Regions from separate parts of the Macrococcus brunensis genome, predicted to be linked through region 3. Evidence: riboswitches for the same ligand, from Rfam matches in the RefSeq annotation. Region 3 holds a riboswitch; each other region holds the start of a gene.
The links. Region 3 has a riboswitch for S-adenosylmethionine ahead of MGG13_RS02460 (amino acid permease). Riboswitches for the same ligand answer to the same signal wherever they lie in the genome.
Positions count from the first base shown of each region.

Region 1: linked by a shared signal. The riboswitch ahead of MGG13_RS10060 (M20 family metallopeptidase) and the one ahead of MGG13_RS02460 (amino acid permease) in region 3 are both predicted to bind S-adenosylmethionine.
Region 2: linked by a shared signal. The riboswitch ahead of MGG13_RS01765 (O-acetylhomoserine aminocarboxypropyltransferase/cysteine synthase family protein) and the one ahead of MGG13_RS02460 (amino acid permease) in region 3 are both predicted to bind S-adenosylmethionine.

Region 1 is NZ_CP092179.1:1,892,472-1,898,028, reverse strand. It holds gene MGG13_RS10070 (response regulator transcription factor) at 1-115, shown strand, start outside; gene MGG13_RS10065 (sensor histidine kinase) at 112-1,773, shown strand; SAM riboswitch class I at 1,817-1,913, shown strand; gene MGG13_RS10060 (M20 family metallopeptidase) at 1,980-3,149, shown strand; gene ldmS (L-aspartate--L-methionine ligase LdmS) at 3,153-4,328, shown strand; gene coaW (type II pantothenate kinase) at 4,362-5,174, opposite strand; gene MGG13_RS10045 (GNAT family N-acetyltransferase) at 5,317-5,557, shown strand, end outside.
Region 2 is NZ_CP092179.1:330,820-336,376, reverse strand. It holds gene MGG13_RS01795 (hypothetical protein) at 1-47, opposite strand, end outside; gene MGG13_RS01790 (NUDIX hydrolase) at 37-438, opposite strand; tRNA gene MGG13_RS01785 (tRNA-Thr) at 514-584, opposite strand; gene MGG13_RS01780 (DUF3784 domain-containing protein) at 613-912, opposite strand; gene MGG13_RS01775 (peptide-methionine (S)-S-oxide reductase) at 909-1,394, opposite strand; gene MGG13_RS01770 (5-methyltetrahydropteroyltriglutamate--homocysteine S-methyltransferase) at 1,463-2,605, opposite strand; SAM riboswitch class I at 3,095-3,190, shown strand; gene MGG13_RS01765 (O-acetylhomoserine aminocarboxypropyltransferase/cysteine synthase family protein) at 3,254-4,528, shown strand; gene MGG13_RS01760 (homoserine O-acetyltransferase/O-succinyltransferase family protein) at 4,529-5,392, shown strand; gene MGG13_RS01755 (NADH:flavin oxidoreductase/NADH oxidase family protein) at 5,433-5,557, opposite strand, start outside.
Region 3 is NZ_CP092179.1:451,477-457,033, reverse strand. It holds gene MGG13_RS02475 (hypothetical protein) at 1-67, opposite strand, end outside; gene MGG13_RS02470 (hypothetical protein) at 197-364, opposite strand; gene mmuM (homocysteine S-methyltransferase) at 479-1,363, opposite strand; gene MGG13_RS02460 (amino acid permease) at 1,347-2,702, opposite strand; SAM riboswitch class I at 2,743-2,841, opposite strand; gene MGG13_RS02455 (RecQ family ATP-dependent DNA helicase) at 2,988-5,060, shown strand; gene MGG13_RS02450 (hypothetical protein) at 5,173-5,340, shown strand; gene MGG13_RS02445 (hypothetical protein) at 5,330-5,557, opposite strand, start outside.

The DNA.
Region 1 (5,557 bases), 680 kb from region 3:
AGTGATGGTACATATCAGGAAACTACGAGAAAAAATTGAAGAAGTACCGAGTGACCCTGTCAGACTTCTCACAGTCAGAAGTGTCGGTTACATCTTGAAAGTGGAACACAATTGAAGACAACGGCGCGCAAATTCACCTGGAAATTTATCGGCTATTTTTCATTATTCTATGTGTTGATCAATTTACTTCTTCTTTTATTGATTGTTTTTTTTATCGTTCGTTCATCGAGTAACATGACAAGCGGAACACTGCAGGCGCAGTCTACAGATACGATACAGAGTCTTATCGACATCAGCAATGAAAAAAATATTACGATTCAGCAAGAACTCTCACAGGCACTGAAAGACCAGGATGGCATGCTTCTCATACGTAATAGTCACGGTGATATCATCAAATCCTTCAATAATCATGAAAAAATCCATACACTCAGCTGGTATTATCTGCAGGGAGTCACGACATGGTCACTGACCGAACAATACCAGGCGGTGCTGATCAACCGCCAGCCGCTGGTTAAAGCCGCTGAATTATTTGATTTAGAAGAGACCGTGGCACTTCATCGCTACATGGATGAACATAATCTGTCGCTTTTTAAGCAGAATATGGAAAAAGATAAACTGATTAAACTCTACGGCAGCTTTAACACTAAAGACGTCGAAGAGAACTGGTTCAAGGATCTCAATAATGATAACTTCAATAAGTATGTGCTGCAGGAAACGATGCATGATGATGATTACTATTTATTTGTAGCAGAAAATCAGAATGCTCGGGACAAAAGAATTATTTTAGCAGAGAACGGTATTTTTATGGATAAAGATTATATGGCCTTTGCTTTAAACTTCCTGCTCTGGTATCTTATTTATTCTTCACTTATTTTCGGGCTGATACTGGCACTCGCTTATTATGTGAGCCGCAACTTTGCACGACCTCTTATCCATTTTGTTGACTGGCTGAGTCAGTTGAGCAGAGGCATCTACCGCGTCCCTGACAATAAGCATATCTACAGAAGGGACCGCATGCGCAGAAAGTACCGGATGTACACCTCTGTAGATGAATCCATCCGTGAATTGACAGAGAAGCTGGATAACGACCGGACTTATCAGAACCGTGTTGCAACGCTGCGTGATGAATGGGTATCAGGTATCACTCATGACTTTAAGACGCCGCTCAGTTCCATTTATGGCTATAGCAAACTCTTAAACAGCGATCTTGACATCAGTTGCGAAGACCGTCAGAAGTTTGCTGAAATCATTGAAGACAAAGCCCTTTATATCGATTCACTGTTAAAAGATTTAAATATGACTTACCAGCTGAAGAATGATCATTTTGAATTTAATAAACAGACGGTCAATGTCGGCGAATATATTCAGCAGTTTATTGACTCGTTCAATCATCCGAATCTGCATGCCGTCAATCAGCTCAATCAGAATGTTAAGCTTGATAAAGAACGCATGAATCGGGTACTGATGAATATCGTCTCTAATGCTTTTGTCTATAATGATGATATTGAAGTCTGGATCAATTCATTTGCTGATGGTAATGATATTGTCATTGAGATCGGCGACAATGGCAAAGGCATCCCGCAGGAAGAGATACCCTATATATTCAATCGCTATTACCGCGGGACGAATACGACAGCCAATAATGAAGGTTCTGGTTTAGGTCTGGCAGTCGCTAAACAGATTGTCGAAAACCATAACGGGCAGATCAGTGTCCATAGTTCAATAGCAGGTACAAAATTCCAGATTAGGCTGCCTCGAGAACTAAATGATTGACGAAACAATCAGAAAACTATATAGTAATCATTAAATAATTCCATACTTATCAAGAAGGATCGAGGGATAGGCCCGATGACATCCAGCAACCTACCGTTTGGCAAGGTGCTAAGTCCTACAGCATAGCTGACAGATAAGATTGCAGAGACATTCCTTATCTTGGAATGTCTCTTTTGTTAAGTGTACGGAAATAAAGGAGCTTTTTTATGGAACAATATGAAAACCGCATTTTAGAATATATTAATCAACATAAAGAAAGTATAATTGAGCTGAGTCATGCGATACATGCAAGACCTGAACTGGGCAACGAAGAGTTCTTCGCGTCAGCGGAGTTATCAAAGCTTCTTGAGGATAACGAGTTTCACCTTGAGCGGGATATCGCAGGTCATGCGACCGGCTTCATTGCGACTTATGCCAGTTCTAAACCAGGTCCTACTATCGCTTTTCTCGCAGAATACGATGCACTCCCTGAACTCGGGCATGCATGTGGACATAATATTATCGGTACAAGCAGTGTGCTCGCTGCCCTCAGTCTGAAGACAGTGATTGACGATATAGGCGGTACTATCAAAGTGTTTGGTTCACCTGCTGAAGAAGGCGGAGTCAATGGTAGCGCGAAAGCAAGTTATGTTAAGGAAGGTCTCTTTGATGATAGTGATGTGGCCCTGATGGTTCACCCTGGCCATGAATCATATCGCACAGTACCGACACTAGCAGTTGATGTCTTTGAGGTGGAGTTCTTCGGCAAGAGCGCACATGCCTCTGAAAGTGCGTTCAACGGCATTAATGCACTGGATATGATGATCAGCTTTTTCAACGGTATTGCACAGCTGAGACAGCATATCAAACCGCGTGATAAAGTCCATGGTGTTATTCTGGACGGGGGTGCAAGTGCAAATATTATCCCGGACTATACGAAAGCACGTCTCTATACACGGGCATTGACACGTGAGCAGCTCAATGGTTTGACTGACAGAGTAGAAGAGATTGCGCACGGTGCTGCTCGTATGGCCGGTGGAACTGCCAAACTGAATCGCATTCAGAATGGAGTGGACGAATTCATTGTGAACGACCGTCTGGATGATTTATTTGAACGCCATGCGAAGAAGCATAATGAACCTATTGAGCATGATGATTTTGGTTTCGGTTCGACTGATACGGGTAATGTGAGTCATGTCATTCCTACCATTCATCCTCATTTGAAAATGGGACCTTCAACTCTTGTCGGTCATACACCGGCATTCAGAGAAGCAGCGGCAAGCCCGGGAGGCGACCATGCCCTTCTGCAAGGTGCACGTATTATGGCGACAATGGCTGTTGAACTGATTACTAAACCTGAAGTTTTAAATCAAATCAAGCAACTACATAAGGAGTAACGAATGAATAACTTTTTATCTAAACGCCCGCTGACTATGCATCAGCTTTATGGCAATCATGTTGTATTTACATCTCGTCCTTCATACGAAAAAAATCCTTGGCTGACAACGGAAGAACATCAGGCCAATATGCTGACGGCAAGGGAATTACTGATAGCGGATATACCGGTGATTCTTCATGAAGCAACGGTTGGAGAAAAGACGAAAACGTTATTGGAAGCAGCAGGTATTGAACTGCCGTCCAATTATCGTACGTTTAAAGATGCGGATAGTTATCATCAGCGGTTGAGAGAAGCAGAAGAAGCGGGAGAGAAGATTTTCTTCCAATATACACATAATGAGGACTACGTGAAACCGTCTACGTACTATGTGAATAAAGATTTATTTGTAGCGCTTAATAATAAAATGAAGCTGTCAGACTGGACGAAAGGCAAATTCCTGCCAAAACGCGACGTGGTACCTGTCAGCAAGCTTGAAGAAACACTCGAAACTTGGCAGTATCCATACGTCATCAAGCCGGGTGATGACCATCCGACTGCAGGTGGTTATGGCGTAATGATCTGCTATAACGACCAGGATCGTGAGAAAGCACTCAGCCGTATTCAGGAAGCAGAAACAGATTCAGACTTCATCATTGAAGATTACATCAAGACAGAACAGAACTATTGTGTGCAGTACGCCTATAGTGATGCAACAGGGCTTCAGTATATCGGTGCTTCAATTCAGGATACGAATGAATATGGCAAGTACCGCGGCAACACAACAGCTCATCATGTACCTGAACAAGTGATTGCGGCTGGCCGTGAGATCATGGAGAACGGCGTCGCTGAAGGCTATCGTGGTATTGCAGGATTTGATCTCCTCGTCGATGATAAAGGTGCTGTCTATGCGATTGATCTGAACTTCAGACAGAATGGTTCGACCTCTATGCTGATTATGGACGAATTGTTGGAAGGCGATTATGAGAAATTCTTCGGTGCATACGCGAAAGTTACAAATGAGGATTTCTACGCCCGGATTTTAGAAGAAGTAAAGGCAGGACGACTGTTCCCGCTTGCTTATTACGATGGTGATTATTTTGAGGGACAGACTGTACCTTCAAGATTTGTTGGCATCTGGCATGGCGAAAAACAAGATGTAGAAAAGCATGACCAGGCTTTTGTAGAATTCAACCGATAAAAATAAGACAGACCGCTGACTCAGCGGCCTGTCTTATTTTTCTTCCATTAATTTTAAAGTGCCGAGTGCACCTGAATATTCGCCGTTCTCGATGAAATAAGGTTTAAAGCCGCGCAGTACCGTATAGTTCATAACAACTTTTTTCAGCAGTTCATTGCTTAGGAACGATGAACCGATGTAAACGACGTACTCAGCGCCGAATTCTCTTGCGGCATGGATGGAAACAGTCGTCACGGTTTCACCGACGGCACCGATAGCAGCTGCCAGTTTATCAGCATCAGTGTACTGGACCGTATCTTTTGTATGCAGCACACGGCCGAAGTTTGCCGCTGTCAGTTCACCCGGAATAGGGGTCTTATCACCTTTATAGATATGTTTAACTTTGAGGTCGATGTCATCACGGTCACCTTTTGCGGCCAGTGCAGTCAAAGTCTCGTAATCTGCTTCCCCGGTCAACAGGTAGCCAAGCCCTTGAATCATACCACCGCCAGCACCAGTACCACCCGCGCGCTCCTGCACTTCTCCTTTAACGTGGTGAATAGAAGTGCCTGTTCCGACATTGGTGAAAATATAATTTTCAAGAGGATGATTCAGCTGTTCAAGAAACGTCTGAATACCTTTAAATGTGGCATCAAATTCAATGCTCTGAAAAGCATCTTGTGGAATAAGGCTCTGGAGATAAGTCGCTTTTCCGCCTGTCAATGCGACTTCAGCATCCGGATATTGTTGCAGCAACTCTGCAACTGTCTCGACTTCTGTAGATAAATACTTCGAAAAAGTACGCTCGCCGTTCTCTTCTTTAACAATTTTAATCAGTGTCCCACCAGCATCTATACCGAATTTCATTTTAAAACCTCTTCTTTTTTGGTTACCATGATACAACTTGCAGCGTGACTTGTAAATTAAGTTCATGATTTAGTATGATGCAGTGCAGTGAAAAAGGGGTATAATCTAAAAAAAAGGTGAATAACGCTGGAGGTTGTGGATTATGGAATTCAATGGATCACAGATTAATATCGTGCAGTATAGCGCAGATTACAGAGAGCAGTTAGAAGCATTCGAGCTGGAAGAGCGTCAGATGATTTATTCTTCTCTGCCGATTCAAGTGCTGGAGGAAGGACTGATGGATCACAATAGACGTCCATGCGTCGTTTTAAATAAAGAAGATCAAGTAGTAGGCTTCTTTGTTCTTCATCAGTATTATCAGCATGAAGGATATGAAACGCCGA
Region 2 (5,557 bases), 120 kb from region 3:
CTTAATTCCTCTGGCAGCTGTTGCAATAAAATTTCTTCACTTCTCATATATAAGCTCCTGACTGTTCAGTTTATCAATAAGCACAAGAACAGCGGGCGCAATCATTTCACTGTGTGCAAGATCAAAATAGCGTAATCCAGTAATTTCGTTATGCTCTACTGCTTGAGCTAGTGAGCCCTTATACGTAAAACATTCGAGTGATACAGTGGCATTCTGAGGATAAGCAGGGCCTTCAACACAGCCGAGATAATGGACTTTATCCTGCTCAAGCTCTACATTCAGCTCTTCTTGAACTTCACGTACTACAGCAGCCAGTGGTTCTTCTCCGTCCTCAATCTTACCGCCGGGTAAATAATATTTCTCGAGTTCTCTTACTTTAACTAACAACAGCTGCTCATCTTTGATATAGACTAAAGCTGCACATTTAATATCCGCCATATGCTTCATCCTTTCTCTTCTATTACAGCGATGCCACAAAAAAACACCAAAGCCTGATCAGACTTCGGTGCACTATGCCTCCACCCAGAATCGAACTGAGGATTCATCATTACCATTGATGTGTTATACCACTTAACTATGGAGGCGCGACTATCTACTAGTCTAATCAAAAACTTACTGATTTTCAATATGATTTTTAAAAAAAGGATGTGTATTGATCAAAACAGCGTACAGGAGAATAACGATGACAAATCCTGCAGTCAGCCAGTTTGAATTAACATGCAGAGACTCAATCACCATCATATAGACACTTGATAATATAGCAATAACACCTGTTGCCTGTGTGATACGTCTACCATTATATCTCGCTTTCTGTTCGTCAGACATTGTATTATAACCGGCCACAAGAAAACTGCCTTTACCCGCCAGCATAAAGAGACCGACGATGAAAAATAAGAGTGCTATTCCAATCATTTCTTTTCCTCCCTTCTATATAAGTCCAGCAGCTCAGAAGGAATATGGCAGTAATCATTCGGATACTTATCCAGATGATCCTGATGTTCTTCTGCACTCGGAATATAATGAGTGAGCGGTCTGACTTCAACAGCTATCCGGTCGCTGTCTCTTCTCTTCTTTATAAATGCAGCCGCCATCTCAAGATGCGTATTATCTTCACTATAGACACCTGTCCGGTACTTCTCTCCGACATCGATTCCCTGCTGATTGACACTGTAAGGATCAATAATCAGAAATAGATTTTCAAGCAGTGTCTCTACCGTTACTTCTTCAGGATTAAATATTGTCTTCACACACTCAGCATAGCCATCGTATGGTCCATCCAGTGTATCACTCGTTCCGTTTGCACGGCCCGCTTCTGTCGTGATAACACCCGGTATTGTTTTAATAAAAGCCTGTACCCCCCAAAGACAGCCGCCTGCCAGATAAATTATTTCCACGCACACCACTCCCTTATCAAAATTATACAGTAAACATAATAGAAGGGCACCTATAGATGCCCTCTGTCTTATTTCCCCGCTTCTGTAAAGTATTCTTCCGCAATCTCCTTAACCCATCTGAGTTTTGCCCACTGCTCTTCTTCTGACAGCAGATTACCTTCTTCTGTTGAAGCGAAGCCGCACTGTGGGCTGATGCTCAGTCGTTCGACAGGTACATACTTTGCTGCTTCATCAATACGTGCTTTGACCTCTTCCTTGTCTTCAAGAGCCGGAAACTTGGAGGTGATGAGCCCAAGGACTACGTGTTTACCACCAGTGACTTTCTCAAGGGGTTCAAAGCCGCCTGCACGTTCTGTATCATACTCAAGATAGTAAGCATGTACATCCTCCCTGCCGAACAGTTCTTCAGCTACTTTTGTATACGGTCCTTCACTTGCCCAGTCTGACTGATAATTTCCCCGGCAGACGTGTGTGTTGATGATAAGGTCACTCGGTGCCTGATGAATGACGCGGTTATTGATGTCAAGCAGTTCTGCTTTCAGTTCATCGAGCGGAATGGAAGTGCCGTTTCCTTCACCATGAATTTTTTTCGCTGTCTCCTCAGAAAGATGAATGCCCCACGAACAGTCATCCAGCTGCAGAACTTTGAGGCCTGCGTTATACAGATCATCAATCACCTGCTTATAAGTCTTGATAATATCTTCTTTCACTGCTTCTCGTGAATCGTAAATGGCTTCTACTGACTCCTTGACACCTGGGCGTGTCAGTTCAACGAGCAGCTGTGCAGGGGCCGGGATTGTCTGTCTAACGGTTACATGGCTGGATGCATGGTCCCGGACAAACTTGAAGTGTTCGACGAATGGATGATTCTCACCTGAAATCTTGCTGACAAATTTGATACTGTCTTTTCTCGTCTCAACATTATGGAACTGATAGCCCTGCTCCAGCAGCTGACGTTCGATCCCATTAAAGCCGAAGAAGAAATCCAGGTGCCAGTAACTTCTTCTGAACTCGCCGTCAGTCACTGTCGTATACCCTAATTCTTCTATCTTGCGAATCAGTGTGATGATTTCCTGATTCTCAACTTCAGTCAGCTGTTGCTGTGTGATTTCACCCTGTTCAAATTGACTGCGTGCTTTTTTCAGATTCTCCGGTCTCAGGAAGCTGCCTACATAATCAAATTTCGGTTGTACTGTCTTATCTGCTGTCATTGTTCATTCCTCCGTTATTTTTAATTGTCTCTGTACTGAGTTCTATATCTAAATTCAACATGTCATATTCCATAGCAAATTAAAAAACCCCACACTCCTTTACTTATTAGTAAAGGGTGAGGGGTTGCCCACGGTACCACCTTTATTCGCGCAGCCATCACTGACTGAGCCTCAGTAAGTACACAGAAGTATACTTTGACGTTGATAACGAGCGCCAACTCTCGGACATCACTTACTTGTTCACACTTTCAGCTTGCAGCAAAGAGGCCATTTTTCATCACAAGTCTTTTGCTTCATTTCACCTACAGAAGCTCGCTGTTGAAAAGAACTTGTCATTACTTTTTCTCTTTTTCGCTTTCAGAATATTAAATTAACGCTAGTATATAAAGACCATTCAGTCTTGTCAACAAGAAATCAGAAAATTTTATATTGTCAAAAAGCGATTGACATTCAATTGCTGACTGTATAAGATAGTGATTAATTAAATACTGCTTATCCAGAGTGGTGGAGGGACTGGCCCTACGAAACCCGGCAACCTTTTCAGTAAGGTGCTAATTCCAGCAGGAATATCCTGAGAGATGAGTCTGTGCGTATGCACTTATCCCCTCCTGGATAAGTGTATTTTCTATTTCAAGGAGGTTTTCAGTTATGACAAATTATCAGTTCGAAACTTTACAGCTACATGCCGGTCTACCTGAGAAAAATGATGCGAATGCTAGAGCACTGCCCATCTATCAGACGACTTCCTTCACTTTTGATGATACTGAGCATGCGGCTAATCTGTTCGGCTTAAAGGAAGCAGGGAATATCTACTCACGACTGACCAATCCGACGACAGCCGCTTTTGAAAGCCGTGTCGCTGCACTTGAAGGAGGGACTGCGGGACTTGCTGTTGCTTCAGGTATGGCAGCGGTCACCTACGCACTGCAGGCACTGGCAGAAAGCGGTGATCATATTGTCGCTTCAAGCAGTCTGTACGGTGGTACTCATACATTACTGACGCATACTTTTCGTAAATACGGTATCAACGTCTCGCTTGTTGATACTAAATGTCCTGAACAAGTTGAGGCTTCAATCCTGCCGCAGACAAAAGCAGTTTTCGTTGAGACTATCGGCAATCCTGAGGGGCATATTGAAGATATCGAGACTCTCGCTGCAATCGCCAAAAAACATGATATTCCACTCGTTGTAGATAATACATTCGCTTCGCCCTATCTTTGCAGACCATTTGATCATGGCGCTAATATCGTTGTCCATTCAGCGACCAAGTTTCTCGGCGGCCACGGGACATCTATCGGCGGTGTCATTGTAGAAGGTGGCAATTTCAACTGGGGCAATGGTAAATTCAAGGGACTGAGCGACCCTGATCCTTCCTACCATGGCCTGAAGTTCTACGAAACATTCGGTGACGTCGCCTTCACTGCGAAAATCAGAACGACTCTTCTGCGTGATACAGGCGCTGCGCTTTCACCATTCAATGCTTTCCTGCTGGCACAAGGGCTAGAGACCCTCTCACTCCGTGTGGAACGTCACGTTTCAAATGCAGAGAAAGTGGCAGCATTTCTGCAGCAGCATCCACAAGTTGAATGGGTCGACTATGCAGGTCTGTCAGGCAGTCCTTACTATGCACTGAAAGAGAAATATCTGCCAAAAGGTGCCGGCTCTATTTTCACGTTCGGCTTGAAAGGCGGCTATGAAGCCGGTCGTAAGTTTATCGAAGCGCTCGAGCTGTTTTCGCTGCTGGCCAATGTCGGTGATGCCAAGTCACTGATCATTCATCCAGCTTCAACAACTCATGCACAGCTCACTCCGGAGGAACAACTCGCAAGTGGCGTCAGACCTGAAACCATCCGTGTCTCTATCGGCATCGAGCATATTGATGACATCCTCCAAGACCTAGAGAAAGGCTTCAGTGCCGTTTAAATGACGATCACGCATACTAACTGCCATCCAGAAACACTGAGTGACCTGCAGCTGGATGAATCATCAGGGAATAATGGAGATATCCGCCTCTTAGTCATCAATCTGATGCCGAACAAACAACGTGCTGAACAGCAGCTGCTGCAGATATTTCACAGTCTCCCTGTCGATATCAGGGTCACGTTCGCTTATATCGATAACCCAGAGTCTGTTAATCCTGCTTATTATGCCTGCCAGTCTTATTATATACCGGCAGATAACGTCAATCCTGAGCAGTTTGATGGTCTGATTATCACAGGCGCACCCCTCGAACACCTTGATTACGAAGAAGTCCGTTATATCAGCACACTTCGTCGACTGACTGACCGGCTGCAGGCAATACCTTACCGTCTTTTTATATGCTGGGGGGCTCTCTTCGCGCTTCATCACTATTATGGCATCGAAAAAAAACTGCTGCCGCAGAAATTATCAGGTATCTATCCATATTATATAACCCAGGAGCATCCGCTGACAGAAGGCCTGGTGCCTTTCTATCAAGTGCCTCAGTCCAGACATGCTACTGTTGAACTGGATACTCAGTCAGAAGTCATAGTTCTGTCCTTTAATGATGAGCTGGGCCCTGATATCATCTCAACCTCTGATTCGCATGACACTTTTGTGCTCGGGCATCTGGAATACGACACTGACACACTGAAAGAAGAATATAGCCGGGACTCACAGAAAAATAATGCCTATATTCCCGCCCATTATTTCCCGGATAATCTACCCTTGAATCAACCCGTCAATCAGTGGTCACATCACGCCAGACAGTTTTATATGAACTGGCTCACCTTAATAGTGAAACATAAAAATGAGCAAACCGGATAAAAAAGACGCGCAAATTAACTTTGCGCGTCTTGTCATATGACTAGCGTCGTCTAGGTGATAAAGCAGCAGGGCCATGTGACCTGATCAGATGAAAAATCGGTGACCAGCCATTGGTATGCTTCAGTGGCGGCAGTCCTCGACCAAGACGGCTGATCTGCTGTTCAT
Region 3 (5,557 bases):
GCGCACTTTTCTCCTGTGCAGATGCGACAGCTATTTCATAGTCTTTACTCGGTATATTGAATTCCATAAGCTCGCCCCTTTTCATAGAATTGATATTCTCTAGTATTGTTCCCTTATTAACTACTTTTAATTCAAGTTCATTGCATAAAAAAATCAAACGATATTGTCTTCGTTTGATTCTTGTTTCCATTCTCTTTTAAACTGAATGAGTACCGCCTAGCACTATTTGGTTTTCATCACTTTTATTTTCGTCGATTTTCTCCTGTATTTCTTCTGCAGTTAACTTCTGCGCATGCTTCGGTGGCCATTGTGTTTGTTTCTCTTCTTTCTTTCTAGAAAAAAGTTTGCTGATTAGTTTCAACATGTCATTATCTCCTTTTATGTCATTTTATAACATTTAGAATCAAGCTCATTATATCATATTATTTCTATGAAATAGAAACACACTTCTAATAAATAGAAGTGTGTTTCTAACTTGTTATAAAGATGCTTTTAACTCTTTGATATCGTCCGGTCCTACCTGACAACATCCTCCTATAAACTTGACGCCTTTATCTTTCCATCTGACAGCCGCTTCAAGTAGTGACTGTTCTTCATCCCCAATCCATACTTTGTTGCTGGCATCATACTTTCTGCCACCATTCGGATAAAGAATAATATCTTTAGAACTTTGCTTGATTAATTTATCTACTGCTTCATCTATCACTTTAATGCTTGTGCAATTGATTCCGAATGCAAGTACATTTGGAATAGCATTCACAGTTTCAATAACCTCATCAAGCTGTGTACCATCTGACAGGTGTGTACTGTCATTCAGCGTTACTGATAGCCATGCTTCTATTTCTTCATATTCCTCAAGCAATTTCTTTACTGCTTTGATTTCTTCAAGATTAGGAATGGTTTCAAATGCAAATACGCTGATTCCGGCTTCAATCAGTATATCTAAGCGCTCTTTATGATAGTCGATGTAATCTTGCTCGGAGATAATATAGTCGCCAGTATATTCAGCGCCGTTACCCAGCATTGCTCCATATGGTCCTAACGAGCCTGCAATAATCGTATTCTCTTTAGCTGCTCGTCTGGCAATCTCTACTGCTTTCTTTAAATAGTTTCTTGCATCTTGATAGTTTAATCCCATATTAATAAATGACTGTATAGCCGCCTGATAAGTGTTAGTTAAAATGATTTCTGCACCTGCATCAACAAATGCCTGATGCACTTGGTAGACAGCTTCCGGATTTGATTCTATTAAATTTGAAGACCACAAAGGATGATTAACATCATAACCGAACTGCTCAACGGTTGTGCCGAATCCTCCATCTAATAAAATGATTTCCTGTCCTAATTTATCTTGTAACTGCATGAATTTCTCCTCCTTTTTTCTTAATGAAATAATGAAGTAATCCTACAAGAATGCAGAATGGCAATCCTATTAATGTGGCTAATCTCTGATTTGGATCAAACAGGACACCAATAGTTGAAATCAAACATAATAGAAACCCGGCAATCGGCAATATATAGGCTTTTTTGTGAGTTTCCTGCTTTTTACGCAGTTGATTGTACCTTGCAGCACATATGCTCATCCATACAACAACGACTGCAAACCCTGCAATGGATACAAGGGCTAAATAAACCGTAGAAGGCGCAATCACACTGGATAATAAACTTAAGAGGGCACCTGCTAAACTGATAATTGTCGCATTGATCGGCATACCCTTTTTATTCAGTTTTCGTGCTATAGGAATAATATTGTCACGCTCGGATAAACTCCAAAGCATACGACTTGAAGCATAAAGGCCTGAGTTTGCCGCTGACAATAAAGCCGTCAATATAACAAAGTTCATGATATCTCCTGCAAAAGGTATACCTATGCTATCCAATATGGATACAAAAGGACTTTCAAGTAAGCTCACTTTGTCAATCGGCAGCAACAGAACCATGATGATAATAGTTCCAATAAATAAAACTGCTAAACGCCATACCGTTGCACTTATTGTTTTCGGGATGACTTTTTGAGGATTCTTAGTCTCTCCTGCAGCAATGGCAATCAGTTCTGTACCACTAAAAGCATAATTGACTGCTAGCATAGTCGTAAAGATCCCGAATAGACCATGAGGAATCTTGAGTAACTTTTCGCCGTCTATGACTGGCTCCAGTTTTGATGGTATTAAGTTAAAGATAATAAGCAATCCAACAATAATGAAAACGACAATCGCAAGCACTTTTACTAAAGATAACCAAAATTCTGTTTCTCCATAAGTTCTACTAGTCGTAAAATTAATACCTACAATAACTACTATAAAAATCAAACTAAATAACCAGACTGGAAATTGAGGAAACCACTTCTGAAAAAGAATCCCTCCCGCAGTGACTTCAGATCCGAGTGCGATAGTCCAGCATAACCAGTAGCTCCATGCGACCACATGCCCGATTGATGGATGAATATAGATGTTTGCATATGTATGGAATCCCCCTACATCTGGATGTTCTACAGCTAATGCACCCATACATTTCATCACAATATAGACGAGCAGGGCACCTATTATATAGCTAATAACTGTTCCTATCGGTCCTGCTTGCTGCAAAGTATATCCTGTACTTAGAAATAAACCCGTTCCAATTACACCACCGAAACTTAACATCATGACATGACGCTTCTCTAACCCTCTTTTGAACTCATTACTCATTTTTCTTCCCCCCATAAAAAAATACCCCTCTGAAAAAGAGGGGTATAAAAGTATACACTCATATTTCAGGCAGAACCTGTTGGATTTAGCACCGTGCAAATGCCGGTTGCTGAGACTTCAAAGGGCCAATTCCCTCCATCTCTCTTTATAAGTTATTTAATTGATACATAGCATATCATCAGACTTATAGTCGGTCAATCATATTTTTATTATTTTCAGTTTTTTCACTCAACTTCAGACTCTTATACTTTTAGTTCTGCTCTTGTTACAATAAATGAGATTAACTAAGGAGGTTTTTCCATGAACGTTTCAGAACGCGCTATCCAGATTTTAAAAGAGACATATGGTCCTGACAGTGAGTTTCGCAACGGTCAGCTTGAGGCCATTACAGCTGTCGTGAATAAGCAGAAGACGCTGGTCATTCAGAAGACGGGCTGGGGTAAGTCTATTGTCTACTTCATTGCGACGAAGATACTGCGGGAACGTGGTGCGGGTCCGACGATTATTATCAGTCCGCTTCTTGCCTTGATGCACAATCAGATTGAGGCAGCGAAAAAGCTCGGTCTCAATGTCGTGACCATCAACAGCAACAACCGCGATGACTGGGAGATGATCTATGCGTCGCTAAACGAAGTAGATGCGATTATTGTCTCGCCTGAGAAGCTGTCAAATCCAGAGTTTGTAGAGCATCTCAGTGAAGTGAATAACATTGAGATGGTCGTGGTGGATGAAGCACATTCGATTTCTGACTGGGGTCATGATTTCAGACCTGACTATCAGCGTATCGTCTATCTGCTGCAGTCGTTCCCTGATCACATCGCGATTCTCGGGACGACAGCGACTGCGAATGACCGGGTGATTCAGGATATCAAGGATCAGTTAGGTGATGACTTACAGGTCTTCCGTGGCGACTTGATTCGTGACAATATTTCCATTCAGGTCAACGCGGCACAGAGTAAGGTTGAACGGCTGGCTTTTATCACGGATGCTTTGACGCGACATCCATTCCTGAGCAAGAAACAGGGCATCATCTACTGCCTGACGAAGAAGGAATGTGACTCTGTTGCCTATTTCCTGTCGCTACAAGGTATCTCTGTTACTGCTTATTATTCGGGTTTGCAGGATGCGTCTGGTGAAGATATGACTGAAGACATACTCGAAGGATTCCATACTGGCATGACACGCGTTATTGTCTCTACTGTCAAGCTCGGCATGGGTTATGACAAATCCGATATCGGTTTCGTCATTCATTTCCAGCTGCCGCAGAACCTGATCGCCTACTATCAGCAGATCGGCCGTGCCGGGCGTGATGGTTCTCCTGCCTTAGCGATTCTGCTGCACGGGGAGGAGGACGAAGAGATCATCAAGTCATTTATTGAAGGCGCGAACAAGGATCCGGAGCTGCTGCAGCAGATTCTGCAGGTGATCGGTGACAGCGCAGATGGACTGAAACGGAATGAGATTCTGCAGCATTTCAATCTGAACGTCACAAAACTCGCTTCTGTACTGAAGTATCTCTATGTCCATAACTATATCTATATGGAGAAAAGTAAGTACTACGTCCATCCGAAGCACCATTTTGATGCGGCGGGCAACGCGCGGATTCAAAAGCAGCTGAATGAGACTCGTCTTGCTGAACTGGATAACCTGAAAGCATTCATCAATTATGACGGCTGCTATATGAAGTTTATTGCGGACGAACTGGACGCGCCTGATACAAAGGAACGCTGCGGCATCTGTGCGCATTGTCGTAACAGGCAGTTCATTACACTGGAGGACGACAATCCTTATCTTGAGCAGGCGAAGGAATTTAAGAACAAGCTGCACGGTGTCATCACACCGCGTAAACGCTGGTCGAACAATAAGAAGGTTGACGACGCACTCGTATACGAACTCGGCTGGACTTATACTGTTGATGCCTACTCTCCTATCGGCAGGCGGTTTATGCTGGAGCGAGAGCAAGGTCATTTCTCAGACAAGACCGTGACGACTGTGACTCACTTTCTGAAAGAGCATATTGCTGCAAATGATATCGAAGTGATAACTGGCGTGCCGAGTTTAAGAAGACCCACTCTTATCCCTGAACTTGGCAGAAAGGTTGCAGATAATCTGGGGATAACTTATAGCGAAGCACTGGAGAAGACAGCTCAAGGTATGCCGCAGAAAGAGATGCATAACTCGATGATGCAGGAGAATAACGTGCGGGAGACACTTAAAGTGAGTCAGACAGAAGCAGTTCAAGGGAAGAACGTGCTGCTGATGGATGACCTGGTTGATTCACGCTGGACGATGACTGTTGCCGCGAGTCTGTTACTGGACCAAGGCGCAGCTCATGTCTATCCATTCGCGCTGGTGAATATAGGTAATGACTAAAAACCAGGAGACGAATTATCAGCCTCCTGGTTTTCCCTTTATATGGGTGTTATACTGGATTACGAAAGGAATGATAACTTTGAAAAATGTCTCTCCATATGCGCCACTCTTTATGAGTTATTGGATAATTTTATTCAGTTACTATTCTTATTCGAATATCGTCTTTAATCATCCTGATACATGGCGTATCTGGGTATCTGGACTAGGATTCAGTATCTTTTTTATCATGACCATATGGGCGACATTCGCCATTGAAGAGCAGCAGGCTGCTAGTAAGTAAATGTTTTCTGATGTGCATCATAGCTAATTAAAGGATATTTTGGATAGATGTTGCGCTGTACATATTCTGCCCAGCATCTATCTCTGTATTCTATAATCTGGCAAGCTAGTGTTTCTTGAGATAAGGGATCCGCTTGGAACTCTTCTTTATTTATCTCCACAAATTCAAAAAGCTGTGTAGAACCCTTTTCAATCACTAAGTGATGCGCCAGTCCTTC